DNA from 4 places in the Pseudomonas sp. GZD-222 genome. Region 4 is predicted to be linked to each of the others. Evidence: predicted binding sites of a transcription regulator. Region 4 holds the regulator's gene; each other region holds the start of a gene.
What was found. Region 4 encodes sigma-54, which starts transcription at its own class of promoters, with help from an activator protein. Its sites were predicted from a motif close to ANTGGCATNNANNTTGCTNT; they were not measured.

Region 1 (7,073 bases), on a different contig from region 4:
TGCTGTATTTTCGCCGGTCTGCTGGTGCAGTGGCCGCTGGGCTGGCTGTCGGATCGCTATGATCGCGCGGTATTGATCCGCAGCGTGGCGGTGGGTCTGGCCATTGCCGCGTTGCCCTTGGCGATCCTGCCGACGGTGCCGCTGCTTGTGCTGTTCATTGCCGGCTTTGTCGTGTCGTTGCTGCAGTTCTGTCTGTACCCCTTGGCGGTGGCATTCTCCAACGACCACGTGGAAAGCGAGCGCCGGGTTTCGTTGACCGCCATGTTGTTGGTGACTTATGGCGTGGGCGCCAGTATCGGACCGCTGGCGGCAGGGGTGCTGATGAAGGTGCTCGGCCACCAGATGCTTTATGCCTTCTTTGTGTTCTTTGCCCTGGTGCTGGTCTGGCGGATTCGTCCGAAGGCGGTCACCGGGCTGCACCAGGTCGACGATGCGCCACTCAATCACGTGGCCATGCCGGCGGCGGGTTCGCCGCTGTCGGCAGCGCTCGACCCGCGGGTTGATGAGCAAGTCGTGCAGGATCAGATGCAGGCGCCGGTAGCGGCTGAGGATACTGAAGAGGAAGAAGAGGGTGATGCTGGTGAGGCGGGGGAGAAGCCGGCGTCGGTGTGAACGTCATAGCGGGGCAAGCCCGCTCCCACAGTGCTTGTGGGAGCGGGCTTGCCCCGCGATGTGTTGAAACTTAGTAGTCGTCTTTATCGAAGCGCCGCGCTTCACGCTGCAACTGGTAGACGAAGGTTTCGATCTTGCGCTGCATCTGACCGTTCAGGTTATGAAAGCGCACGCCTGCGAAGGTGGCGTTGAGGCGCTCTTCAAAATGCAGGTGGCGAAGCTCCACCTCAACCTGCGACAAGCCCAGCGGAGCGCCCGAGGCGAACTTCTCGTATACCTGACCCAGCTGCAGACGTTCCTCGACATTGCCTTCGAAGCGCAGCTTGCAGCCCGTGGCGGAGATGTCCAGCAGCTTGCCGCGCAGTTCGCCATTGCCCTTGAGCTTGTCGCCGTCGAGCTTGATGTCGACCAGTTGCGACAGCTTCAGTGCGGCGCGAAACGCATTGCGACGCTGGTGGTAGGCCACTTCGGTCGGCAGTACGCCGCGATAGCAACGATGGCCGTCCACTTCGCTGATGCTCATCGGGGTGTTGCATTCCCAGGCGATACGCACGCCATCATGAAAACCCTCGACGCGGAACGGCTCGCCATTTTCAAGGTAGCGCTCACCGTCACGGGGGATCATTTCATCAAACGCCAGGCGATTGCTTTCGCGGTCGACCTCGACCACGTAGCTCTGGAAGCGCTGGCTGCGTTCGTGGAAGGTGATGATCAGTGGGTCATGGCTCTCTTGCAGCGACCGCAAGTTGGCGGCAATTTCCAAAGGGGTAGTGAGCACCTTCGGAGGCTGCGGAGCTTCTGCTTCATTGAACACGGGTAGTCAATCTCCAGGCATAAACGACACACGCAAGTAACGGCATTTTGCCAGTATGTTCCGTGCCTTGATACAGGCAATCAAGCCTGGCTGAGCGCCCGTGGCTTGGCAAGGGGTGAGGTTGATCCACGAGCGTCGTAGAGTGACGGTGATTCGCCACCCATGAGGATTTTGATCTGATTGGCTGTGGTGCTTTGCTGAAGCTGGATCGCGCGGCCATTACGCTCGTTGACCGCCTGGCAGTCGGCAAGCAGTTTGCCCAGGATATCCAGCTGCTGCAGGAGCAATTCGCCTAGTTGCGATTGGTCGGCCAGTTGCTGGACGCCTTCGCGGTCCTGGCTCAGGCCAAGGCTTGCGAGCAGTTCACTGCGCCGCCGACCTTGCTGATCGAGAAGAATTACCAGCGACTGCTTGCGCGCCAGGATGTCTTCCAGCAGCGGCATGTCACGACCGTGCAGGGCAGTCGCCTCGGTCTGCAGCAATTCCAGCAATTGTTGCGCTGGCGCAAAGTCGTCTTCGATCAATTTCAGCAAGGTGGTGTCGTGCATGGCTGGCTCTTTGGTTCAAGCGTCCTGAAGTCAGCGCGCCAGAGGCTAGCGCTGGGCTTCGAAATTAAGCAGTTTGCTGGCGACACGGTTGGCGTCGACCTGGTAGCTACCGTCGGCGATAGCCTGTTTCAACTCCGCCACCCGGGCGCTGTTGACAATAGGCTGGTCGCGCAGCTTGTCGCTGACCTTTTGCAACTGCTGGGCCTCGTGGCTCAGGTGTACAGCTTCGCCGCTGGCGCCGCCCTGGACGACGCTGTCGGCCTTGGCTGCGGTCTTGCTGGTGGCGCTTTCCTGGCTGTTGCCAGTGCGCACGCCGGCAACCGACGGAGAATTATTCAAACGACTGAAGTCGATGACCATGATCAGAAAACCTCTGGGGATATGGACGCTTGCCTTGCTTTCGGCCAATCCTGAAAAAACTTTAGGGCGCAATTGATCTACAGCATGCGCGGCACGTTTCGGGCGTCCAATGGGACACAGTTTAGGAAAAGCAGTTCCTGATCGCCAGAGTTCTTCGTTGATTACTCGCTTACATGGCCACTTCAACCTGGCCCGGCCCGGTTACCCTGGCCTTGACCACCCGTTTGGAATTGAGATTGCGCACCCGGATCTGCTCGCTCTGGCCGCCTTTGCTCAGGGCTTCGCCCGGCATGCGGACGCTGAGGGTGCCGCTGCGGGCGGTAATGACCACCTGATCACCTTTGCGCACCACTTCGGCCTGTTCCAGGTGTTGGGGTGTCAGCACCTGGTCCATGACCGTTGGTCGGATAACCTTGAGCCCGACAGCCTGGTCCAGGCTGCTCAGGAAACCCTGGTTGAGCAGCCCTACGTCGCGCTCGCGCAGGGTGACGTCCTGCTCGCCGACAACACTTTCACGTTTGAGCGGGCGAACCACGGTCACGACGCTGCGAAAAAGACGTACCTGGGCGGGCACAAACACCGTCCAAGGAGAGCTGCCGTTGCAGCGAACCCTGATCGTTACGCGGCCGATTGGCTGTGCCGGGCTTTCCAGGTTGGCGTCCAGTTGCCTGTCACACAGCGGCATGCGCAGGCGCGGGTCGAGGGTGTTGACCTGGATTTCGTAGCGTCCCTCGGTCTGGCTGCTGGCCAGGTAGTCTTCCACGGTGAATTCAAGAAACCCCTGGGTGACGCCGATAAGCTGTTCAGGCAAGGTGAAAGCGTCAGCCAACGGGCGAGCCCCGGGTACCAGCAGGCACAGCGCGGCAAAATAGCTGGGCAGCGGGCGGGTCAGGCGGCGGAAAAATGTCGTTTTCATGTTCATACGATTAAAAAAAGCAAAGCGCGTGCCGAGACTGGGTACGAAGTTCGAAGCGTTTGGTGAAGGAGTCTGGCATGGCTGGTGTAATGGATTCGGTGAACCAGCGCACGCAACTGGTGGGGCAGAATCGCCTGGAGCTGCTGCTGTTTCGTCTGAATGGCGAGCAGCTCTACGGGATCAACGTGTTCAAGGTGCGGGAGGTATTGCAATGCCCACCCCTGACCGTGCTGCCCAAGTCCAATCCGGTAGTGCGCGGTGTCGCGAATATTCGTGGGGCAACCATCCCGATCCTCGATCTGGCGATGGCGACCGGTATGCCCGGTCTGAGTGAAGATGTCAGCAAGAGCTTCGTGATCATCACGGAGTACAACACCAAGACCCAGGGTTTTCTGGTGCACTCGGTGGAGCGCATCGTCAACATGAACTGGGAAGAGATCCATCCGCCACCCAAGGGAACCGGGCGTGATCACTACCTGACCGCTGTCACCCGGGTCGACAACAAGATGGTCGAGATCATCGATGTCGAGAAGATCCTCGCTGAAGTGGCGCCGACCTCCGAGTCGATCTCTGCCGGCGTGGTCGATGCCGAGGTGCAGGACAAGGCGGTGCTGTTGCGGGTGCTGACGGTCGATGATTCGTCGGTGGCGCGCAAGCAGGTCAGTCGTTGCCTGCAGACGGTCGGGGTGGAGGTCGTGGCGCTCAATGACGGTCGCCAGGCGCTCCAGTACCTGCGCAATCTGGTGGATGAGGGCAAGCGTCCGGAAGAAGAATTCCTGATGATGATCTCTGACATCGAGATGCCGGAGATGGATGGTTATACCCTGACGGCTGAGATCCGCAGCGACCCGCGCATGCAAAAGTTGCACATCATCCTGCATACTTCGCTGTCCGGAGTGTTCAACCAGGCGATGGTCAAGAAGGTCGGGGCAGATGATTTCCTCGCCAAGTTCAAGCCGGACGACCTCGCCCAGCGCGTCGTCGATCGCATCAAGGCCACGCACTAACGGCCAGGGGTTCAGCCCCTGGCGGTTCACACGATTTAAGAGGCGGCATCATTGTCTACGGGTAATTTGGATTTCGAACAGTTCCGGGTCTTCCTGGAAAAAGCCTGTGGCATCCTGCTGGGCGAAAATAAGCAGTACCTGGTCTCCAGCCGTCTCAACAAGCTGATGGAGCAGCAGGGCATCAAGTCCCTGACCGAACTGGTACAGCGTATCCAGAGCCAGCCGCGCAGCGGCTTGCGCGAGCAGGTGGTGGATGCCATGACCACCAATGAAACCCTCTGGTTTCGCGATACCTATCCCTTCGAAGTGCTGAAGAACAAGGTATTGCCCGAGCAGATCAAGGCCAATCCGGGGCAGCGCCTGCGCATCTGGTCGGCGGCCTGTTCCTCGGGGCAGGAGCCTTACTCGATTTCCATGGCCATCGATGAGTTCGAGCGCAGCAACATCGGCCAGTTGAAGATGGGTGCGCAGATTGTTGCCACCGACCTGTCCGGGACCATGCTTACCAACTGCAAGACCGGTGAGTACGACAGCCTGGCAATTGCCCGTGGTTTGTCCCAGGAGCGCCTGCAACGCTATTTCGATGTGAAGGCGCCAGGGCGCTGGGCGGTCAAGGCGCCGATTCGCAGTCGCGTTGAGTTTCGTTCGTTCAACCTGCTCGACAGCTATGCCAGTCTGGGCAAGTTCGACATCGTGTTTTGCCGCAACGTGCTGATCTACTTCTCGGCCCAGGTCAAGAAAGACATCCTGCTGCGTATTCACAGCACGCTCAAACCGGGCGGTTATCTGTTTCTTGGCGCATCCGAAGCCCTCAATGGCTTGCCGGACCATTACCAGATGGTGCAGTGCAGTCCCGGGATTATCTACCAGGCCAAGTAATGGGGCCGGCCTCTGTGGGAGCGGCGGTGCGGCGACCCGACTTGCCCCGCGATGCGATATGTTTGACGGACCGCATCGCGGGGCAAGCCCGCTCCTACCGGGGAATTGCCGCTTTGCTGGCGCCGAGCGGAAATCCTTTGCCGCTTTTCTGGCATTGCCGCCAACGGCAATCCGATCAAGGCCCCGTATTTACGGGGTTTTGTTTTTTGGCATGGCTCTTGCTCTAGCTCAGTCAACGAAAAACCTTCGAAGGTTTCCCCGACATGAGCATCAGCTTCGACAAAGCGCTTGGCATCCACGAAAAGGCATTGGGTTTTCGCGCCCAGCGTGCCGAGGTGCTGGCCAACAACATTGCCAACGCCGACACGCCGAACTACAAGGCGCGTGACATGGACTTCGCCTCAGTCCTGGCGGCCCAGGCCGAGAAAACCAGCAAGGGTCACTTCGCGCTGGACCGGACCAACAGCCGGCACATCGAGGCCGAAGGCCTGAGCATGGCTGACGAAAGCCTGCAGTACCGCACGCCGATGCAGCCGTCGATCGACCAGAACACCGTCGATGCCCAGCTCGAACAGTCGAGCTACGCGGAAAACGCCGTGGGTTTCCAGGCCAGCTTTACGCTGCTCAACAGTAAATTCAAAGGGCTGGTATCGGCCCTGCGCGGAGAGTAAGTCATGTCCCTCGCCAGTGTCTTCAACATTGCCGGTAGCGGCATGAGTGCCCAGACCACGCGTCTGAACACCGTCGCTTCGAACATCGCCAACGCCGAGACCGTCTCGTCGAGCATCGATCAGACCTACCGCGCCCGTCACCCGGTATTCGCCACCACCTTCCAGCAAGCCCAGGGCGGCGTCGGCCAGTCGCTGTTCCAGGATCAGGATGCTGCCGGGCAGGGCGTCCAGGTGCTGGGTGTGGTGGAAGATCAGAGCAACCTTGAAGCGCGCTACGAGCCTAATCACCCAGCGGCGAACAAGGACGGTTATGTCTACTACCCGAACGTCAACGTGGTCGAGGAAATGGCGGACATGATCTCTGCCAGTCGCTCGTTCCAGACCAACGCCGAGCTGATGAATACGGCCAAGACCATGATGCAGAAGGTCCTGACCCTGGGTCAGTGATAAAGGACTAAGCCAATGGCAAGCGTTAACGACACCACCGCCGGTGTAAACCTGAACGACGTGCTCAAGGCGTCGGTCAAGAAGACCTCTGAAACCAACAACAGTGGCGTTGCCGCGGCAACCAACAGCAAGACCGGCAACCAGACGCTGGGCAAGGATGCGTTCCTGCAGTTGCTGGTTACTCAGATGCGTAACCAGAACCCGCTCGATCCCCAGGACAACAGCGAGTTCGTCGCCCAGCTGGCGCAGTTCAGTAGCCTGGAAGGCATCACCTCGCTCAATGAGTCGGTGACTGCGATCTCCGGCAACTACAAGTCGTCCCAGGCGCTGCAGGCTTCGTCGCTGGTCGGTCGCTCGGTGATCGCCCAGACCGACAAGGCTGTGGTCGATACCACCAAGAGCTTCAACGGCTCGGTGGTTGTGCCGCAGTCGCTGAGCAATGCCACCGTCACGATCACCGACAAGGATGGCAAGGTGGTCAAGACCATCGATCTGGGCGAGCAGAAGGCCGGCAACGCCGCCTTCGTCTGGGATGGCACCAACGACAAGGGTGAGAAGGTCGATCCGGGCACCTACAACTTTGCCGCCAAGACCACCATTGAGGGCAAGCAGCTGGATATGTACACCCTGCTGCCAGCCACGGTCAGCAGCGTCACTATTAGTCAGACCGGCGGCGAGATGATGCTCAATCTTGCTGGCCTGGGCAGCATTGCACTGTCCAAAGTCCAAACCATCGGTATATAGAGCCGGCTAACGCGGCACAAGGAGTGAAAGATGTCATTCAATATCGGCCTTAGCGGTCTCTATGCAGCCAACAAA
Region 2 (7,073 bases), on a different contig from region 4:
TGACGCTGTAGCCAGTAGCACTGGTGAAGGTCACCTGGTAGTCGCTGGTGCTCAGCTTGCCAGTGTCCTTGATGACCACATCAAGCATACCGTTGCCGGTGTTGCCGGCTTTGGCAATGCTGCGCTGGCTGATCAGTTCAGGGCTGTTGATGTTGTTGAACAGGGCGGCACCGAATTCACCGTTCTTGTCGATACCCTGGGCCAACTGGCGGTTGATCTGATCAGCCATGACCAGCGCCACGCGCCCCAGCTCGTTGAGCGAGGGGTCGAGTACTTCGCTGCGATAACGCAGCAGGCCGCCAATCTCGCCGCCCTTGAGACTGGAAGTGACGTCCATGACCGTGGTGCCGCGGTTGAGCTGGATACTGACCCGGGTCGGGTCGTTCTTGCTCGGCACAGTCTCCAGGGTGTTGATGGTCTTGCCCATCACCAGCGGCTGGCCATTCTCCAGGTAAATATCCAGATTGCCTTCACGCTCGACCACCTGGGTACCGACCAGCTGGGACAACTGACGCACCGCTTCGTTGCGCTGGTCGAGCAGGTCGTTCGGGGTGCCCTGCATCTGCGAGATCTGGTCGTTGTACTGGGCAATGGTTGCCGACAGTTTGTTGACCTGATCAGCCATCGACGACAGATTGCCATTGATGTTGCTGTTCTGTTCGTTGAGCTGGTTGGCGATGGTGTTGAAGCGCTTGCTCAGCGATTGCGCACTGGTCAGCAGCAACTGGCGCGAGGCATCCTCGTTGGGCTTGGCGGCCGCGCTCTGCATGGCGGTGAAGAAACTCTTCAAGGCGCCGGTAATACCGGTATCGGCGTCGGACAGCATGCTGTCGATCGGCGCAACCTGATTGAGATACGCCGCAGCATCGCTGTTCAGCGAGGTGGTGGTACGCAACTGGTTTTCGAGGTAGGCGTTGTACACCCGACGCACATCGGACAGGGTCGTACCGGTGCCGATAAATACATTGCCGTTCTGCTGCGAGCCGTTGGCCCGCTGCACGTTCTGCTGGCGCGAATAACCAGCGACATCGGCATTGGTAATGTTGTTACCCGTGGTGTGCAGGCCTGCCTGACTAGCGCCGAGCCCCGACATTCCGATGTTGATCAAACTCGCCATGGTTCAAACCTTATAGTTGCGTAGTGGTGCCAATCGCTGCGTAGCTTTCGTAGGATTTCATTTGCTTGGCGATCTGCGAGATCTTGCTCGCGTAATCCGGGTCGGTTGCGTAACCGGCCCGCTGCAGCTCGCGTACAAACTGTTCCGGTTTATCGGCAGCCTTGACCGCTTCTTTATAGCGAGCGTTGTTCTGCAACAGGCTTACCAGGTCATGGAAACTGTCTTGATAGGAATCGTAGGAACGGAACGCCGCCGTCTCCTTGACGAACTGACCATCGCGAAACTCGCTGGTGATCGCCCGCGCCTGCTCACCCTGCCAGTTGCCGGTAGCCTTGATGCCAAACAGGTTATGACTGCTGCGACCATCGTCCTGACGCATGACCGACTTGCCCCAACCGGTTTCCAGAGCGGCCTGAGCCACCAGGTAGCGAGGGTCGATACCGATACGCTTGGCGGCCTGTTCGGCCATCGGCAGCATGGTCGCGACAAAGTCGTCCGAAGAACTGAAAGCACGCTTGGCCGGGGCCAACGGCGGCTGCGCCATGGCGCGGCCGTAAATGCGCAGGTTGCCCGGCGCGGCGAACGCTTGCGCCGGTTGCCAGTCACCCTTGACCACGGCGTCGCCGGCCAGGGTCGAACGCCCAGGGATCGGTGCGGTGTTAGTCGTGGCTGGCACACCGCCCGCTGCCGGCACCAGGCCCGCCAACAAGCGATCGGTCAGTTTGCCTGGCAACGCCAGGCGACGGGAGTTCAGTGCTGCCACATCATTTCGCGTTATCGCAGTCTCCTGCACGCGCTCAGGCACCCCAACGGCTGTCGCACCCAATGGTCGCGGCTGGACATCGAAGCGCGGGAACGGGCTGGTATTGCTCGCCGAAACCGCCTTCTGCTTGGACAACTGACGCATCAACACATCCTGCAGACCGATGCCGCCGCCTTCACGGGACATGCTCACCGCCAGCTGCTGGTCATACATCTGCTGGTACTGCTTGGTGGTCTCGGTGTTGAGCGGGTTGTCCTTGGCCAGCACATCGCTGGCCGAACGCATCGACTTGAGCATCTCGTTGAGAAACAGTGACTCGAATTCCTGGGCCACCTTGCGCAGGTTGGCCTCACTGTCGCGGTCGCCGACCTTCAACGAGCTGAGTCGATTGAGGTCGGTGTAGGCTCCGGTGTCAGCCATGTTGGCTATCGGGTTTTTCGGCATTTCCATGCGCCAGTCCTCAGATCACGATCAAGTCGGCTTGGAGCGCGCCGGCCTGCTTCAGCGCTTCGAGAATCGCCATCAGGTCACTGGGGGCCGCGCCCACCTGGTTCACTGCTCGAACGATTTCATCCAGCGTGGTACCTGGCCCGAACTTGAACATCGGCTTGGCTTCCTGCTCGGCATTGACCCGCGAGCGCGGCACGACAGCGGTCTCGCCATTGGAGAACGGCCCGGGCTGGCTGACGATCGGATCTTCGGTGATGGTCACGGTGAGGCTGCCGTGGGTGACCGCCGCTGGCGACACTTTGACGTTCTGGCCGATGACGATGGTGCCGGTACGCGAGTTGATGATGACCTTGGCCACCGCCTGGCCCGGATCGATTTCCAGGTTCTCGAGGATCGACAGGTAATCGACACGCTGGCTTGGATCGAGTGGCGCAGTGACCCGCACCGAACCACCGTCCAGGGCCTGGGCCACACCCGGACCAAGCAGTTCGTTGACCTTGTCGACGATGCGCTTGGCGGTGGTGAAGTCCGGCCGATTGAGGTTCAGGGTCAGGCTGTTGCCCTGGTTGAAACCGCTGGGCACGGCACGCTCAACCGAGGCACCACCGGGGATGCGTCCCGCCGAGGGCACGTTGACGGTAATCTTCGAGCCGTCGCGGCCTTCGGCGTCAAAGCCACCGACCACCAGGTTGCCTTGAGCGATCGCATAGACGTTGCCATCGATACCCTTGAGCGGCGTCATCAGCAGGCTGCCACCGCGCAGGCTCTTGGAGTTGCCGATCGAGGACACGGTGATATCCACCACCTGCCCCGGCTTGGCAAACGCCGGCAGGTCGGCATGCACCGAGACCGCGGCGACGTTCTTGAGCTGCACGTTGCCGGTGCCTGCCGGCACCTTGATGCCGAACTGCGACAGCATGTTGTTGAAGGTCTGCAGGGTGAACGGCGTCTGGGTCGTCTGGTCACCCGTGCCGTTGAGCCCCACCACCAGGCCGTAGCCGATCAGCTGGTTGCTACGCACGCCGGAAATGCTGGCAATGTCCTTCAGGCGCTCGGCCTGTGCGGCAAACGCAATGGACATCAGAAGCGCGGCGGTAATCAGCTGCTTGAAGTTGAACATGGTCATCCGAACCTAGAAAGGCCAAAGCGGGCTGATGAAGAAACGGTCGAGCCAACCCGGCTGGCTGGCATCGGCAAAGGAGCCGGTTCCCGAGTAGGTGATGCGCGCATCGGCAACCCGGGTCGAAGGCACGGTGTTGTCGGTGGCAATGTCGTCGGCGCGGATCATGCCGGCAATGCGCACCAGCTCATCGCCGGTATTGAGGGTCAGCCACTTCTCGCCGCGCACGGCAATGATGCCGTTGGGCAGCACGTCGGCAACGGTCACGGTGATCGAGCCGGTCAGGCTATTGCCCTGCCCTGCCTTACTGTCACCCTTGGTCGCACGGTCACCGCTGTAGCCGGCGCTCAGGCTCAAGTCGCCATCGCTGAACGGGTTGTTGGTAGTCATCGACGAGCCGAACAACGAGGTCAGGCCGATATCTGCCTTACTGTTCTTGGCGATCTGCGAGTTGGCATTCTTGCTCGCCTGGGTACGCTCGTTGAGGGTGATGGTGATGATGTCACCAACCCGGAACGCCTTGCGGTCGCTGTACAGGTTCTGGTCGAAACCGGCCTGGTAGATCGAGCCGTTGTTGGCCGCCGCCGGCAGTGGCGTACGCGGCAATACCGGCGCGTAGTACGGATCATTGGGCTTGGGCGTCGGCGCAACGCAGCCGGCCAGCACAGTGATCCCACTCAGGGCTAGTACAGATAACAAACGACTCATGACTCTGACCTCACGGTGTAACAGGCGCCGTTCAAGCGACCTTGGAGACTTCACTTACAGGTTCTGGGTAACGAACGAGAGCATCTGGTCGGCGGTGGAAATGACCTTGGAGTTCATCTCGTAGGCACGCTGGGTAGTGATCATGTTGACCAGCTCTTCCACGGTGCTGACGTTGGAGTTTTCCAGGGTCTGCTGCTGGACCACACCAAAGCCGTTCAGGCCTGGGGTGCCGACTTGTGGCGCGCCGCTGGCTGCGGTTTCCAGGAACAGGTTGCCACCCACGGCTTGCAAGCCGGCCGGGTTGATGAAGTCGGCGGTCTGCAGGTTGCCGATGACCTGTGCTGCCGGGTTACCTGCAGTGGTGATCGAAACCGTGCCATCGCGGCCTACGGTGAAGGTCTGTGCCTCAGGCGGAACCACAATGGCAGGCTCGAGGGCGAAACCGCTGGCGGTGACGATCTGGCCGTCGGAGTTCAGGTGGAAGGTACCGTCACGGGTGTAGGAGACAGTGCCATCTGGCTGCAGGATCTGGAAGAAGCCGCGGCCATCGACCGCCATGTCCAGCGGGTTCTCGGTGGTCTGCAAGCTACCGGCGTTGAAGTTCTTCTGGGTGCCGACGATGCGCACACCGGTACCCAGTTGCAGGCCCGAAGGCAGCTCGCTGTCCTGGGTCGACTGGGCACCGGCCTGACGGCGGGTCTGGTACAACAGGTCCTGGAACTCGGCACGATCACGCTTGAAACCGGTGGTCGACACGTTGGCCAGGTTGTTGGAAATGGTGGTGAGGTTCATGTCCTGGGCGGACAGACCGGTTTTACTGACCCAAAGAGCCGGAAGCATGCTGTTCTCCTCGCGCGCCTGTTTTACGGCGCTACGTCTGTGTAATTAGCCGATTTGCAAAACCCGAGCCATGGCTTCGTCGCCTTCCTTGGCCGTGGTCATCATTTTGATGTGCAGTTCGAATTGACGGGACAGCGCCAGCACCGAGGTCATTTCCTCGACTGCGTTGACGTTACTGCTCTCAAGGAAACCCGACACCAGTTTGACATTGGCGTCGGCATCGGCCGGCTGGCCAGTGTTGGTGTGGATCAAACCATCGGGGCCTTTGGTCATGGTCTTGAGATCCGGGTTGACCATCTTGATCCGGTCAACTTCAGCCATCACCCGCGGCCCCTCACCCATGGCGCGGATGGTGATGGTGCCGTCTTCACCGACTTCGATCTTCTGCTCCGGCGGCACCGCAATCGGCCCGCCATTGCCCATGATCGGCATGCCGTTGCCGGCACGCAGCACACCCAGGGCATCGATGTTCATGCTCGCGGTACGCACATACGCTTCGCTGCCATCGGGCGCTTGCACGGCGATAAAGCCATCGCCGCCAATGGCGACATCCAGATCGCGTCCGGTTTCAAGCATCGAGCCAGGCGCGAAATCCGTCGCTGGCCGCTCGGTCATGGCATAGGCACGCGCCGGAAAGCTGTCACCGAACACCGGCATCGAGCGTGCCTGTTCCAGGTCACGCTGAAAACCGGTGGTGGAAATATTCGCCAGGTTGTTGGCATGCGCCTTCTGCGCCAGCGCGTTCTGGCTGGCACCGGTCATGGCCACGTACAGCATCTTGTCCACAGTATTCCTCCCCTGCGCTGGCGAACACTTGCCGTTCGCCGCTGCTTTGCAGTGCTTGTAGCAAGTTTCAAACCAACTTTACAGAAGTGGCTAAAAGCCCCGCCAGACAAGGGCTTGGCCGTCGCACCTAGAGGCGACGAGGAGAAACGCCGTCGAAATTACGGCGCCAGCTTGCCGCTAGCGGCAAGCGTCAGTAGTCACGGCACGCCGCGTTGTTGAACGGACCGGCAAAACGCTTCCAGCCATCACCCGGAGAAAACTGCGCGCAGACCAGGCGCCCATCGGCCTGGCTTTCCCAGCGGTACCAGGACGCGGCATCAGCCCGCACCTGAGTCATCAGCAGCACCGCGAACAAGGCTAACGCCACTCGTTGCAACATGATCGATACCTCTGAAATGAAAGACCCCTTCCAAGAAAGGGGTCCGTCCACCACTAACGCTTCACACCCGCATCAGGCCATCTGAATGATGGTCTGCATGATGGTGCTCTGGGTCGAGATGGTCTTGGCGTTCGCCTGATAGTTGCTCTGCGCCTTGATCAGCTCGACCAGCTCGTTGGTCAGGTTGACGTTGGACGCTTCCAAAGAGTTGGAGGCGATGGCGCCCAGGGTACCGGTCTTCGGTGCATCGACACCCGGGATACCCGAGGAGTAGGTCTCGGCCCAGCGCGTACCACCCATAGGCTGCAGCCCTTGCTCGTTGGCAAAGGAGGCAATAGCGACCTGACCAATAGCGCGCGACTGCTGGTTGCTGAAGCTGGCGAACATGACACCGCTGGAGTCAATGCTCAGGCTCGAGAGGATACCGGTAGCGTAACCGTCCTGGCTCTGCGACAGGCGCGTGGTCGGGGTATTGTAGGAGGTCGTATCGGTCATATCGATCGCGATACCACCGGCGCTGGCCTCAGAACCGTTGGAACCCCACACCGGCGGCTTGGCGTTCGCGTCGGTAACAGTGGCAGGTATCCAGCCGGTCAACTTGAAGACCTTGTTCACCACTTCATAACCCGAACCTGCAGCACCCGCAGTCATGGTGTCGACACTGCCATCAGGATTAAAGGTGATGTTGCCTTCCAGAGGCTCCGGCGGCTCCTGAGTAGGGTCAAGCGGGTTGCGACCATCGATCAGAGTGTAAGACTTCCACTCGTTGGTGCCGGTCTTGACGTAATACTGATCCATGACGTGCTCGTTACCCTGACTGTCATAGATCTTGGTGGCGAACGTCTTGTTCCAGGTGGTGTCATCGGTTGGATTGAACACGGTGGTCGACGGAATGGTCTTGTCCGACGAG
Region 3 (7,073 bases), on a different contig from region 4:
GGACGGTCGTACCGCGCTGATGCTGGCGGCAATGTTCAACCGCAGCGCAATTGTCGACTACCTGCTGAGCAAGGGCGCGGATGCCCAGCGCCAGGACGCCAAGGGCATTACCGCACTGGGCGCAGCCCAAGCCATGGGTGCCGTCGATACCGCGGTACAGTTGCAAGCGCTGCGCGGCTAACCCTCAGGGGCCTTTTGCGGCTATCCTTGACGACTTTTTTCAGCGTCGCAGGGCCCCTTCATGAAATCCCAACTGGTCGAACTCATCGGCAAAATCAGCGCTGGCTGCATGCGCGAAGACGATATCGAGCGCATCGCCGACGAAGCCGCCCAGGCCTATGCCGACCCGCAAGCCTTCCTCGCCGCCAATCCTGATATCAACTACGACGACAGCTTCCCGATCCCTCTGGGTGAGTGGATTGTCGTTGGCAGCCTGCCAGACACCGTGCTGTTCCAGGCCGATAGCTACCAGGACCTGTTCGCTCAGATCGTCGACTCCTTCGACAAGAGCGTGGCCTTCAACCTCAAGCCCAAGCAATTGGCCAAGGTCGAGCCGTTGACCGCACTCAACCGCATCCAGGTGCAGATGGGCGCAATGAACAAGGAGGCCGGCGGTTATGTGCTGATGAACTTCAGCCAGTTGCTCGATGACGAGCTACAGATGGTCATGGTCGGTGGCAACGACCTGGCGCGGGTGCTGGAACTCTGCGCCGAAGTCGGCATCGCCGCAGCGCCTGCCCTGGAAGCGTTGCGGGTGGCGGTACACGTTTAACCGAGGGCGGTGTCGAGGAACATCATCACCGCAAAGCCGCCCATCAGACCCAGGGTCGCCGAGGTCTGGTGACCGTTGCGGTGGGTTTCCGGGATCACCTCGTGGGATACCACAAAGATCATTGCGCCGGCCGCCAGACCCATGCTCACCGGGTAGGCGATGGCAAAACCGGTGGAAATGCCCAGGCCGATGACTGCGCCGATCGGTTCCATCAGTCCGGAGCCGATCGCCACCAGCGCCGCTTTCAGGTTTGACAGCCCCGTAGCGCGCAATGCCAGCGCTACGGCCAGGCCTTCGGGGATGTCCTGAATGGCGATGGCGCTGGTCAATGGCAGGCCGACATTCAGGTCGCCGTTGGCAAAGCTGACGCCGATGGCCATGCCTTCCGGCAGGTTGTGCAGGGTGATTGCCAACACGAACAGCCAGACCCGATTGATGCGTTCGGCCTGTGGTCCGCAGGGGCCGGTGCTTTCGTGTTCGTGTGGGGTGAAGCGGTCGAGGCCGAGCATCAGCAAGACCCCGAGCCCCATACCGACCACCACGGTCAATGCCGCGAAGGGGCCGCTTCCGGTGATCTCGCGGGCCGCATCCAGCCCCGGCAGAATCAGCGAGAACGAACTGGCGGCGAGCATCATCCCGGCAGCAAAACCGAGCATTACATCCTGGCTGCGGGCGCTGACTTCACGCAGCACCACTGCCATGACCGCGCCCAGGGCGGTCGCCGCAAAACCTGCCAGCCCCCCGAGCATGGCCATCTGCAGGTTTTCCTGCTGATCGCCGTTTACTGCATTCCAGGCGCTGGCCAACAACAGGCCCAATACCACCAACAGACTCAAGCCCAATCCAGCGCTCAGCCAGGGTGTGCTTTGTGCCTGCTGCAGCCAGGCACTCCAGAGTGAGGACGGAGCGGGGCTGCTGGAACTGTGAGCGGGGGGCATGGGAACCTCACTGAAACAAGTCGATGGGTCGAGTGTAACGAGTGCGCTTGAGCCGCTGCCAACGATTAGCGTCTATGGCGCTGATAGCCAGCTATTCTTGGGGCAGACTCGATCAAGGGAGCGACAGCATGGGTTCTACCTTCAATGGCCTGGTCGGCCTGATCATCCTGGCGCTGGATATCTGGGCGATCATCAATGTGCTTAAAAGCGGGGTGGGGTTGGGGCCGAAAATCCTCTGGATCCTGTTGATCCTGCTGCTGCCGGTGCTTGGCCTGATTATCTGGGCGATTGCCGGGCCACGGGGCGGTGGGAGCGGGCTTGACCCGCGATAGGCTTATCGCGGGACGAGGTCGCTGCCATCGTGAATCAGATCAACCAGGCACCCTCCAGCTCCAGCAGTATCTGTTTGCGCTCCACACCTCCGGCATAACCGGTCAGGGTGCCATTACTGCCGATCACCCGATGGCAGGGCACGATGATCGCGATCGGGTTGGCGCCGTTAGCCGTACCGACAGCGCGCACGGCGCGGGGGCGGCCGATCTGTTCGGCTAGATCGCCATAGCTGCAGGTGGTGCCATAGGGAATGCGCTGCAAGGCGTGCCAGACCTCCTGTTGAAACGCTGTACCCAGCGGCGCCAGTCTGACCTCGAACACCTCGCGTTTGCCGGCGAAGTACTCGTCCAGCTGGCGCCGCACATCATCCAGCTGATTAACTGCAGGTTGCCAGTCGCCAGGCAGCTCCCAGGGCTGCGCGGCATCCATGTGCAGCAGATGCAGGCCCTGTTCGTCCCCGGCCACCAACAGTGGGCCAAGCGGGCTGGACTGGTAGCAGTAATACATGGCGCGACGCCTGGGTGATGGAAGAGCAATTACGATACCGCAAGATGTTACCCAAGGTGTTCCACAACGAAATTTTCACATTCGATTATGGAAAATTCGCGCGCGCAATTATCCGTTCGCCGAATGGCCGTGCATTGCCCTCGGGTTTAGTGCACATTTGCCGATTCGTTTTTTCGCCTTTCTTGAATCTGAATCCTAGGGATCTTCCAATCCATGGCTAACACGGACGCCTTGAGTGATCAGCGGGCTGCGTCGCGCCCGCTGCAACCAACGCTAAAATCGCACCTGGCCTACACCCTGCTGTGTGGTCTGGTAATCATGCTGATGCTCAGCCTGGTACGTTTGGGCCTGCTGATCTACAACAGCGACATGATCGGTGACACGCCGATGTCGACCGTGGCCGAGGGTTTCCTCAATGGCCTGCGCTTTGACCTGCGCGTCGTCGTCTACCTGAGCATTCCGCTGCTGCTGGCCACCCTCAGCGTCCGCGCCATGGCTGCCCGCGGCCTGTTCCGGGTATGGCTGACCCTGGCGTCGAGCATCGTCATGTTCCTTGGCCTGATGGAACTGGACTTCTACCGCGAGTTCCATCAGCGTCTGAACGGCCTGGTGTTCCAGTACGTCAAGGAAGATCCCAAGACCGTACTGAGCATGCTCTGGTACGGTTTCCCGGTGGTGCGTTACCTGTTGGCGTGGATTTTCGGCACCTGGTTGCTGAGCCTGCTGTTCAAGGGCATCGACCGCCTGACCCGTCCACGTGGCACCTATCAGGACCAGACTGCCAGCAGCCGTGCAGTGGCCCCGTGGTATGTGCGTGGCGTGGTGTTCTTCATGATCCTGCTGGTGGCGGTGATTGCCGCGCGTGGCACCCTGCGTCAGGGCCCGCCGATGCGTTGGGGTGATGCCTTCACCACCGACTCGAACTTCGTCAACCAGCTGGGCCTCAATGGCACCCTGACCTTGATCGATGCGGCCAAGAGCCGTTTTGGTGAAGATCGCGCCAATGTCTGGAAGTCGACCATCGAGCAGACCCTGGCGACCCAGACCGTGCGGGACATGCTGCTGACCGACAACGACAAACTGGTCGATGCCGATAGCGCTGCTGTACGCCGTGATTTCACGCCGCCGCCAGCCAATACCCTGCCAATCAGGAACGTCGTTGTGATCCTGATGGAGAGCTTCGCCGGTCATTCGGTCGGCGCGCTGGGCAGCCCGAACAACATCACTCCGTACTTCGACAAGCTGGCCAAAGAAGGCGTGCTGTTCGACCGCTTCTTCTCCAACGGTACCCATACCCACCAGGGTATGTTCGCCACCATGGCCTGCTACCCGAACCTGCCAGGTTTCGAATACCTGATGCAGACGCCTGAGGGCGGCCACAAGCTGTCTGGCCTGCCAGCGCTGCTCAGTGCCCGCGACTATGACGACGTTTACGTCTACAACGGCGACTTTGCCTGGGATAACCAGTCCGGGTTCTTCGGCAACCAGGGCATGACCACCTTTATTGGCCGTAACGACTTCGTCAATCCGGTGTTCTCCGATCCGACCTGGGGTGTGTCCGACCAGGACATGTTCGACCGTGGTGCCGAAGAGCTGGCGAAGAACTACGGCAAAAAACCGTTCTATGCCTTGCTGCAGACCCTGTCCAACCACACCCCGTACGCGCTGCCAGCGCAGTTGCCGGTGGAGCCGGTCACCGGCCAGGGCCGTCTCGATCAGCATTTGACCGCGATGCGCTACTCCGACTGGGCCCTGGGCCAGTTCTTCGAGAAAGCGCGCAAAGAGCCGTACTTCAATGAAACCCTGTTCGTCATCGTCGGTGACCACGGTTTTGGCAACCACCAGCAAGTCACCGAGCTGGACCTGGGCCGCTTCAACGTACCGCTTCTGCTGATCGCTCCGGGCATTCAGGAGAAGTTCGGTGCGGTGAACCACACCGTGGGTACCCAGATCGACATCGTACCGACCATCATGGGCCGCCTGGGTGGCGAAACCCGCCATCAGTGCTGGGGGCGTGACCTGCTCAACCTGCCGGCTGGCGATCCGGGCTTCGGCATGATCAAGCCGTCGGGTAGCGAGCAGATCGTTGGTCTGCTCAAGGGTGACCGCATCCTGATCGAGTCCAAGGACATGGCTCCACGCATGTACCGCTACGAGCTGGGTGCCAACTTCAAGGCCGAGCTGATTGAAAGCCCGGACCAGAAGGACCTGACCCACAAGCTTGAGTCGTTCATTCAGACCGCGACCAAGAGTCTGCTGGACAACACCGCAGGTGTTATCCACGGCGTGCCGGACTAACGCACCCAGCGTGTTGCGTTAAACTGAAAAGAGGCCTTCGGGCCTCTTTTTTTATGCGGCGGGCAATCTGCAACTGAACATTTCACCTCCACCTACAGTCAACGGAAAGTAGGGCAGATTCACCCTGAGCGTCAGTACAGAGGAGAATCCAATGAAAGCGTGGGTCATTACCTTTGTTGATCAGAAAGGCGAGCGTACCTCGCTGCCATTCACGTCTGAGCAGGAACCCAGCATCGAAGAGGCTGCACGCCTGATTCGTGCCCATCTGTTTCCAGTCATGGACGAACTGGACCTCAATGACTTCCAGGATCGCGCCACGATGCCCACAGCCAAATGGCTGAAGGAGCAGAACGGCGTAGAAATTACCGCCATCACCGAGGCGCCCTGAAGCCTCTGGTTGGCGCGCTTGGCAAGTAAGCGCTACGCTGCAATCAAGGTCGGGCCGTTTTTTGTGATAGCCCGGGCTTGCCGATCCACGTCATGCATTCAGCTCGAATTGCCCCCGCACAGCTTGTGTGGCGGGCAGGTGCGTTTTGCACTGAAAGTCTATCCATCGGTAGTTAGGAGGACGATTCATGAGCAGCCAATACGAGGACATCAGCAGCACGGTATTGCGTCAGATGAAAGAGGGCGGATTCAACTTTGCCCAGATTCATCCCATTGAGTTTTATGCGGTTTTCCCCGATGAGGCACGGGCACGACGGGCAGCTGGACAGTTTCGCGGAGAGTCGCTGAGCGCCCAGGTACATGAACGCGATGATGGCGCCTGGCACCTGGAGTTAAGCAAGGTGATGTACGCCACCTACGGCGGTATCGACGAGTTCGAGCAGGATTTCGAAGCGCTGATAGCCCCGCTGGGCGGCGAAATCGAAGGCTGGGGCGTTAAACACGAGCGCCCGCTGGCCTGAACGACGCTTCGCAATGAGGCGTTGATCCCCTGGCAGTCCGAGCGGTTGCACGCATCTGGTGCAGCCGTTCTTTATTGAAAATACAACCTATTGAAATCCAAGGAATTATGCCGCTGGCACGGGGCTTGCGATGGCTCGGGTGCACGGGTGACAAGGAGTTCGGCATGATCCGCACCTTTTACGATGAGATGTACAGCGCAGACGGCCAGGTCCGTCCGCATTACCGGGAGTTCGCCCGCTGGTTGGCAGAGACTCCGCCTGAGCTGCTGGCGCAACGTCGGCGTGAAGCCGATCTGCTGTTCCATCGCGCCGGCATCACCTTCACCCTTTATGGTGACGAGCAGGGCACCGAGCGCCTGATCCCTTTCGATACCATTCCGCGCAGCATTCCGGCCAGTGAATGGCGGGTGGTGGAGCGCGGCTGTATCCAGCGGGTCAAGGCCCTGAACATGTTCCTGGCCGATCTTTATCACGGTCAGCGGATTCTTCGCGCCGGGATCATTCCGGCGGAGCAGGTACTGGCCAACGAGCAGTACCAATTGGCGATGCAGGGGCTGGATCTGCACCGTGACATCTACTCGCATATCTCCGGGATCGACCTGGTGCGTGACGGTGACGGCAGCTACTACGTGCTCGAAGACAATTTGCGCACCCCTAGCGGCGTCAGCTACATGCTTGAAGACCGCAAGATGATGATGCGTCTGTTCCCCGAGCTGTTCGCCGCCCAGCGCATCGCCCCGATCGACCACTATCCCAACCTGCTGCTCGACACCCTGATAAGCGCCAGCCCCCTGGATAATCCCAGCGTGGTCGTGCTCACCCCCGGGCGTTTCAACAGTGCATTCTTCGAACACGCTTTTCTGGCGCGGGAGATGGGCGTCGAGCTGGTCGAAGGTGCGGACCTGTTCGTACGTGACGAGCGCGTGTTCATGCGTACCACCGACGGGCCGAAGGCGGTCGACGTGATTTATCGGCGCCTGGACGATGCCTTCCTTGATCCCTTGGCCTTCAATCCCGAGTCGATGCTCGGTGTGCCCGGGCTGCTTTCCGCCTATCGCTGCGGCAACGTTGTGCTGGCCAATGCCATCGGTACCGGCGTGGCCGACGACAAGTCGATCTACCCCTATGTCACCGACATGATTCGTTTCTACCTGGACGAAGAACCGATCCTCAAGAACGTCCCGACCTGGCAGTGTCGCAAGCCGCAAGAACTGTCTCATGTACTCGCGCACTTGCCAGAGCTGGTGGTAAAGGAAACCCAGGGCTCCGGTGGCTACGGCATGCTGGTCGGCCCGGCTGCAACGCGCGCCGAGATCG
Region 4 (7,073 bases):
GGCCGAATGGCCGGTCGAGCAACTGGTCGCTGCGGTCAAGCAGTTGCCAGCGAACCTGCAGGCGGCGGTGATCAATCAAGGTGGCGGCCATGCCAACCACTCGCTGTTCTGGACGGTGATGTCGCCCAAGGGCGGTGGTCAGCCTCAGGACTCGGTCGCCAAGGCTATCAATGAACAATTGGGCGGCTTCGAGGCTTTCAAAGACGCTTTCACCAAGGCTGCACTGACCCGTTTCGGCAGCGGTTGGGCCTGGCTCAGCGTGACCCCGGAGAAAAAGCTGGTAGTGGAGAGCAGTGGTAACCAGGACAGCCCACTGATGAACGGCAATACGCCGATTCTTGGTCTGGATGTCTGGGAGCACGCTTACTACCTGCTGTACCAGAACCGTCGTCCTGAATACATCAACGCTTTCTACAACGTGATCGACTGGTCCGAAGTAGAGCGTCGATACGTAGCCGCCCTCGTGTGAGTCGTGCCGGTATGCGTTCGGATGTGATGTCCATTGGCGGTGTGCGCCTGTTCCGCCTGGCGCTTGGGACCCTGTTGCTGTTGGTCGGCTGCGCCTTGCTGGTGGCGCAGGGATTGGCCTGGCTGGACCTTGAGCCGCGCATGATGCGTGCGCTCGAAGGCGGTGCCCTGTGTGCATTGGGTACCGCGCTGGGAGCAGTGCCGGTGCTGGTGATCCGCAGTATGCCGGTAGCCTTGGCCGATACCCTGCTGGGTTTCGGCGCCGGGGTAATGCTGGCGGCAACGGCCTTCTCCCTGATCATTCCCGGGCTGGATGCTGCGCAGGCTATTGGTCTGGGCAAATGGGGGGCAGGCGGGCTGGTCAGTTTCGGTTTGCTGTTCGGCGCGTTCTGCCTCTACCTGGTCGATCTCAAGGTGTCTGGTGCTTCGCCAGAGGCTTTGCTGGGCAGTGCCCAGCAGCCAGTGATTGCTGCGCGGATCTGGGTGTTCGTCATTGCCATCATTGCCCACAACATTCCAGAAGGCATGGCCATTGGCGTGTCGGCGGGAGGTGGCATGCCGGACGCTGACAGTCTGGCCATGGGCATCGCCTTGCAGGATGTGCCCGAAGGTCTGGTTATTGCTCTGGTGCTGGCAGGGGCCGGTATGGCGCGCCTCAAGGCATTCGCTATTGGTGCGGCGTCTGGACTGGTCGAGCCGGTGGCTGCGGTGATTTGCGCCTGGCTGGTGACGGTGGCGGAGTTGTTATTGCCGCTGGGGCTGGCCTGTGCGGCCGGGGCCATGTTGCTGGTGGTGACTCAGGAGATCATTCCTGAATCACGCAGCAACGGCCATCATCGCTTGGCCAGTCTGGGACTGTGCGTCGGCTTCTGCCTGATGATGGTAATGGACACGGCGCTGTCTTGAGAGGGGGCGGGGGCGGTTACTCGCCCTCGTCGAAGTAGTTGTTGATCAGTTCGATCAACGCTTGCAGGGCTTCGTCCTGTTGCTCGCCTTCAGTATGCAGATGCACGGTGGTGCCTTTGCCAGCCGCCAGCATCATCACGGCCATAATGCTCTTGCCATCCACTTGTGACTCCGGCGTACGACCAACCCGAACCGCGCAGGGAAACTTGCCGGCGACACCAACGAACTTGGCCGCAGCTCGAGCATGCAGCCCAAGTTTGTTGATGATGGTGATTTCACGAGCGGGCATCGAGGCGGTGGTCCTGTGGGCTAGAGGTCGCGGTGGCGAACCTGGACATTTTTCAAGGATTGCTGCAGCAACTGGCCCAGGCGCTCGGTCAGGTAAACCGAACGGTGGTGTCCACCGGTACAGCCAATGGCAATGGTCACATAAGCGCGGTTACTGGCGGCAAAGCGTGGTAACCATTTGAGCAGGTAGCTGGAAATGTCCTGGTACATGTCTTCGACATCAGGCTGGGCTGCCAGGTAATCGATGACCGGTTGCTCCAGACCTGAATGATCACGCAATTCCGGCTTCCAGTAAGGATTGGGCAGGCAGCGCACATCAAACACCAGATCAGCGTCCACCGGCATGCCGCGCTTGAAGCCGAAAGACTCGACCAGGAACGCGGTACCGGGCTCTGGCTGGTTGAGCAGGCGCAGTTTGACCGAGTCACGCAACTGGTAGAGGTTAAGGTTGGTGGTGTCGATCTTCAGGTCGGCGAGGTCGGCGATAGGCCCGAGAAGTTCGGTCTCGAACTTGATTGCTTCGGCCAGCGAGCGGTCGGCGTTGGTCAGCGGGTGGCGTCTGCGGGTTTCCGAGAAGCGCTTGAGCAGGGTTTCTTCATCGGCGTCCAGGTACAGCACATCACACTGGATATGCTTGCTCCGGGCGTCTTCTAGCAGCTCGGGAAAGCGCGTCAGGTGGCTCGGCAGGTTGCGCGCATCGATCGATACAGCCACTTTGGGCTGCATCAACTCGGTATTGATCAGGGCGTTCTCCGCCAGCTGCGGCAGCAGCCCGGCGGGCAGGTTATCGATGCAGTAGTAGCCGTTGTCCTCCAGGACTGCGAGGGCGGTGCTCTTGCCGGAGCCGGATCGGCCGCTGACGATAATCAGGCGCATGTTCAGGACTCGTTCTGTACGTCCAGTACGACCTGGTACAAGGCTTCACTGCTACTGGCGGCACGCAGCCGGTCACGCACGTCCTTTCGGTCGAGCATGCTGGCAATCTGGCGCAACAGTTCAAGGTGCGCATCGGTGGCCGCTTCGGGAACCAGCAGGACAAACAGCAAATCGACCGGGGCGCCATCGATGGCGTCATAGTCAATCGGTGCATCCAGGTGTATCAGGGCGCTGATGGGGGAGGCGCAGCCTTTAAGGCGGCAATGTGGAATGGCAATGCCATTACCAAAACCGGTCGACCCGAGTTTCTCCCGGGCAAACAGGGCTTCAAAAACGTCCTGCATCTCCAGGTCTGGAACCTCCCGATCGATCAGGGTGGCAATTTCCTGGAGTGCGCGCTTTTTACTGCCGCCCGGCGCGTTCACGAGGGAACGGCCGGGGGTCAGGATGGTTTCAAGTCGGATCATGGATGAGGGGGATCAGCGGGCCGCTGCACCTTGCAGCAGGCTTTGCTGTTTTTCCTTGTGTTTTTTCAGTTGGCGGTCGAGCTTGTCGGTCAAGGCATCGATCGCTGCATACATGTCTGTGTGTTCGGCATTCGCAACCACTTCGCCGCCGGGAATAAACAGCGTCGCTTCAATTTTCTGCTGCAGTTTCTCGACCTTCATGATCACCGTCACATTGGTAATCTTGTCGAAGTGACCTTCCAGCCGTTTCAGTTTCTGTTCGACGTACTCGCGCAGCGGCTGGGTGACTTCTACATGCTGTCCACTGATATTGACTTGCATACAGCTTCTCCTTTGTTGCCCGTGCATAAGAGGCAGGTGTTGCGCCTGCCACTGAACTGCTGTGGCGATCTCAGGGGCTACATCAGTCGCTTGCGCTCACTCGACGGTGCAATGCCGAGGGACTCGCGGTACTTGGCGACGGTGCGACGGGCTACCTGGATGCCTTGTGCCTCCAGTAAACCAGCGATCTTGCTGTCACTCAATGGCTTTTTCTGATTTTCCGCTGCAACCAGTTTTTTGATGATCGCGCGAATCGCTGTGGACGAGCATTCCCCGCCTTCGGAGGTGCTGACGTGACTGGAGAAAAAGTACTTCAGCTCGTAGATTCCGCGGGGGGTGTGCATGTATTTCTGCGTGGTAACCCGGGAAATCGTCGACTCGTGCATGCCCACGGCTTCGGCGATGTCGTGCAGCACCAGCGGTTTCATTGCTTCGTCGCCGTGGTCGAGGAAACCACGCTGGTGTTCGACGATCTGGGTGGCCACCTTCATCAGGGTTTCGTTGCGGCTTTGCAGGCTCTTGATGAACCAGCGGGCTTCCTGCAATTGGTTGCGCATGAAGGTGTTGTCGGCACTGGTGTCGGCGCGGCGGACGAAACCTGCGTACTGGGGATTGACCCGCAGTCGTGGTACCGCTTCCTGGTTGAGTTCGACCAGCCAGCGTTCGTTGTCCTTGCGCACGATGACGTCAGGGACCACATATTCGGCTTCGCTGGACTCGATTTGCGAACCGGGACGCGGGTTGAGGCTCTGGACCAGCTCGATGATCTGGCGCAGTTCGTCTTCCTTGAGCTTCATGCGCCGCATCAGCTGGCTGTAGTCACGGCTGCCGAGCAGGTCGATGAAGTCGCGGACCAGGCGCTGGGCCTCGGCCATCCACGGGGTAGTGGCTGGTAGTTGGCGCAGTTGCAGCAGCAGGCATTCGCTGAGGTTGCGAGCACCGATGCCGGCAGGCTCGAATTGCTGGATGCGGTGCAGGACGGCTTCGACTTCGTCGAGCTCGATATCCAGCTCGGGGTCGAAGGACTCGCAGACTTCTTCGAGGGTTTCGTCCAGGTAGCCCTGATTGTTGATGCAATCGATCAGGGTGACCGCAATTAGCCGATCGGTGTCGGACATGGGCGCCAGGTTCAGCTGCCAGAGCAGGTGGCTTTGCAGGCTTTCGCCGGCCGACGTGCGGGTGGTGAAATCCCACTCGTCATCGTCGTTGCTGGGCAGGCTGCTGGCGCTGGTCTGGTAGATGTCTTCCCAGGCCGTGTCGACAGGTAGCTCGTTGGGAATGCGCTCGTTCCATTCGCCTTCTTCCAGGCTGTCCACGGTCGGCGCGGTTTCCTGGAAGCTGGTGTCCTGGACCTCGGCAACAGGCTTGCTTTCGGCGTTATCGGCCATCGGGTCGCTGTTGTCGAAATCGTCGCCTTCTTCCTGGCGTTCGAGCATCGGGTTCGATTCCAGCGCTTCCTGGATTTCCTGTTGGAGGTCCAAGGTAGAAAGCTGGAGCAGTCGGATAGCCTGTTGCAACTGAGGGGTCATCGTCAGTTGCTGGCCCATTCTTAGGACGAGCGATGGTTTCATGGCAGGGGCTTAACACCTTTTTCGCCGGCGCACAGGCGCCATCCACTACAAGGGCACCGAGGCGCCAACTTTAAGCAAGATATATGCCTTAAGTTGGAGCGTTTGCCTAGGGTGCTGTAACAATTAAGCCGGATTTCACCGGTACAGTTGCCCATGGCAAGCGCTTTGTCGCCTCGAACTTACAAGCGGAACTCGTGGCCCAAGTACACCTCTTTGACCAGGTCGTTGGCCAGGATGGTCTCTGCGTCGCCTTCGGCAATCAGTTGACCATCGTTGACGATGTAAGCGGTTTCGCAGATATCCAGGGTCTCGCGGACGTTGTGGTCGGTGATCAGTACACCGATGCCCTTGGCCTTGAGGTGATGGATGATCTGCTTGATGTCGCCGACCGAAATCGGGTCGACACCAGCAAAGGGTTCATCGAGCAGGATGAATTTCGGTGCCGTAGCCAGGGCGCGAGCAATCTCCACGCGGCGACGTTCGCCACCGGAAAGGCTCATGCCGAGGTTGTCGCGAATGTGGCTGATGTGGAATTCCTGCAGCAGGCTTTCCAGCTCCTTGCGCCGGCCATCGCGGTCCAGGTCCTTGCGGGTTTCAAGGATCGCCATGATGTTGTCGGCAACCGACAGCTTGCGAAAGATCGACGCTTCCTGAGGCAGGTAGCCAATCCCGGCACGCGCACGGCCGTGCATCGGCTGATGGCTGACATCCAGGTCGTCGATCAGGACGCGGCCCTGATCGGCCTGGACCAGGCCGACGATCATGTAGAAGCAGGTGGTCTTGCCGGCGCCGTTAGGGCCAAGCAAGCCGACGATCTGGCCGCTGTCGATAGACAGGCTGACGTCGCGTACCACTTGTCGGCTCTTGTAGCTCTTGGCCAGGTGCTGGGCTTTGAGGGTCGCCATTTACTCGGCCTTCTTCTTCGGCTGGATCACCATGTCGATACGCTGACGCGGAGTGGTGACGTTGCCGCCACGACCTGCAGTCGCTACCTGCGACTTGGTGTTGTAGACGATTTTCTCGCCTTCGGTGGTATTGCCTTCGTTGATCACCTTGGCGCGGTCAGTCAGCACTACCAGGTCTTTTTGCGCCTGGTACTGGATGGTGACGGCGTAGCCTTGCATCTTGTCCGGCTTGGCGGCGCTCTGTTGCTGCTCGAAGTAGGCCAGGTTGCCCACCGAAGTCACCACGTCGATATCGCCGGAGTCGGCGCGGGTGATGGTCACGGTGTTGCCTTTGATCATCATCGACCCTTGGGTGATGATGACGTCGCCGGTGTAGGTGGCAACGCCTTTCTTGTCATCCAGATGCGCGTTGTCGGCCTGGATGCGGATAGGCTGGTCACGGTCGTTCGGCAGGGCCCAGGCGCTCGCGCTTCCCAGTGCTGCGCTCAGGCTGAGCAAAAAGGGGAGGGTTTTAACGAGCCTCATACTGTCCTCTTACGTTGGACAGCAGGTCCATCCTGCCGTCTTTCAAATACGCTTTCATTCCATTGCCCGTAGTGACGCCACCGGCGCCGTCGATTCTAACGGCTTGCTCGGTTTGCGCATATTGCTTCTGCGGGAATACCGTCATGCGGCTGGTGGTAATGATCATGGTGCGGTTCTTTTCATCGGTGCGGGCAACCCGTACCGAGTCAATCAATTCAACTTCGCTGCCATCCGGGTTGACCTCGCCCTTTTCGCTCTGTACGTGCCAAGGGTAGGTGGTGCCGCGGTACATCTGCAGGTCCGGCTTGGTCAGCAGGGTCACTTCACTGACCTTGAGGTGCTCGACCTTGTCGGCGGTCATTTCGTACTGCATTTTGCCATCTGGCAGAAACTGCACGCTGTGGGCATTGGTGGCGTAATAGTCGATTGCGTTCTGGTCGACAGTAGCCACCGGCTTGTCTAGGAAGCTTTCCGGGCCGATGTTCCAGTAGCCGACCGCCACCAGCAAGGCGGCAATCACACTGTACAGCGCAATGCTGCGGATCTTTTTACTGAACATGTGTCGCTCTACAGGTAGTGGGCGTTGGCCGCGTCGAGGTTGCCCTGGGCTTGCAGGATCAACTCGCAGAATTCGCGGGCTGCACCTTCGCCACCGCGGGCCTTGGTGATCCCGTGGGCGTGCTCGCGGACGAAGGCTGCGGCATTGGCTACGGCCATGCCCAGGCCGACGCGACGAATCACCGGCA

Region 1: flgB (flagellar basal body rod protein FlgB) is a predicted target of sigma-54. The motif match lies at 5,342-5,361, and genes of this name have one in related genera.
Region 2: ACO6VD_RS13545 (flagellar basal body rod protein FlgF) is a predicted target of sigma-54. The motif match lies at 5,842-5,861, and genes of this name have one in related genera.
Region 3: ACO6VD_RS00970 (circularly permuted type 2 ATP-grasp protein) is a predicted target of sigma-54. The motif match lies at 5,869-5,888, and genes of this name have one in related genera.

The regions. Positions count from the first base shown of each region.
Region 1 is NZ_JBMOWO010000071.1:77,276-84,348, reverse strand. It holds gene ACO6VD_RS13605 (MFS transporter) at 1-612, shown strand, start outside; gene ACO6VD_RS13600 (flagellar brake protein) at 683-1,426, opposite strand; gene ACO6VD_RS13595 (flagella synthesis protein FlgN) at 1,507-1,974, opposite strand; gene flgM (flagellar biosynthesis anti-sigma factor FlgM) at 2,020-2,334, opposite strand; gene flgA (flagellar basal body P-ring formation chaperone FlgA) at 2,504-3,256, opposite strand; gene ACO6VD_RS13580 (chemotaxis protein CheV) at 3,328-4,257, shown strand; gene cheR (protein-glutamate O-methyltransferase CheR) at 4,309-5,136, shown strand; gene flgB (flagellar basal body rod protein FlgB) at 5,400-5,807, shown strand; gene flgC (flagellar basal body rod protein FlgC) at 5,811-6,254, shown strand; gene flgD (flagellar hook assembly protein FlgD) at 6,270-6,998, shown strand; gene flgE (flagellar hook protein FlgE) at 7,029-7,073, shown strand, end outside.
Region 2 is NZ_JBMOWO010000071.1:69,760-76,832, forward strand. It holds gene flgK (flagellar hook-associated protein FlgK) at 1-1,117, opposite strand, end outside; gene flgJ (flagellar assembly peptidoglycan hydrolase FlgJ) at 1,128-2,330, opposite strand; gene ACO6VD_RS13530 (flagellar basal body P-ring protein FlgI) at 2,341-3,450, opposite strand; gene flgH (flagellar basal body L-ring protein FlgH) at 3,463-4,158, opposite strand; gene flgG (flagellar basal-body rod protein FlgG) at 4,213-4,998, opposite strand; gene ACO6VD_RS13545 (flagellar basal body rod protein FlgF) at 5,044-5,784, opposite strand; gene ACO6VD_RS13550 (hypothetical protein) at 5,975-6,163, opposite strand; gene flgE (flagellar hook protein FlgE) at 6,236-7,073, opposite strand, start outside.
Region 3 is NZ_JBMOWO010000007.1:92,867-99,939, forward strand. It holds gene ACO6VD_RS00930 (ankyrin repeat domain-containing protein) at 1-181, shown strand, start outside; gene ACO6VD_RS00935 (hypothetical protein) at 242-772, shown strand; gene ACO6VD_RS00940 (ZIP family metal transporter) at 769-1,710, opposite strand; gene ACO6VD_RS00945 (PLDc N-terminal domain-containing protein) at 1,839-2,042, shown strand; gene ACO6VD_RS00950 (methylated-DNA--[protein]-cysteine S-methyltransferase) at 2,077-2,550, opposite strand; gene ACO6VD_RS00955 (LTA synthase family protein) at 2,764-4,848, shown strand; gene ACO6VD_RS00960 (hypothetical protein) at 5,000-5,236, shown strand; gene ACO6VD_RS00965 (ribonuclease E inhibitor RraB) at 5,424-5,756, shown strand; gene ACO6VD_RS00970 (circularly permuted type 2 ATP-grasp protein) at 5,921-7,073, shown strand, end outside.
Region 4 is NZ_JBMOWO010000021.1:19,240-26,312, forward strand. It holds gene ACO6VD_RS04295 (superoxide dismutase) at 1-469, shown strand, start outside; gene ACO6VD_RS04300 (ZIP family metal transporter) at 481-1,374, shown strand; gene ACO6VD_RS04305 (HPr family phosphocarrier protein) at 1,391-1,663, opposite strand; gene rapZ (RNase adapter RapZ) at 1,684-2,538, opposite strand; gene ptsN (PTS IIA-like nitrogen regulatory protein PtsN) at 2,541-3,005, opposite strand; gene hpf (ribosome hibernation-promoting factor, HPF/YfiA family) at 3,018-3,326, opposite strand; gene ACO6VD_RS04325 (RNA polymerase factor sigma-54) at 3,404-4,897, opposite strand; gene lptB (LPS export ABC transporter ATP-binding protein) at 5,077-5,802, opposite strand; gene lptA (lipopolysaccharide transport periplasmic protein LptA) at 5,803-6,327, opposite strand; gene lptC (LPS export ABC transporter periplasmic protein LptC) at 6,314-6,886, opposite strand; gene ACO6VD_RS04345 (KdsC family phosphatase) at 6,895-7,073, opposite strand, start outside.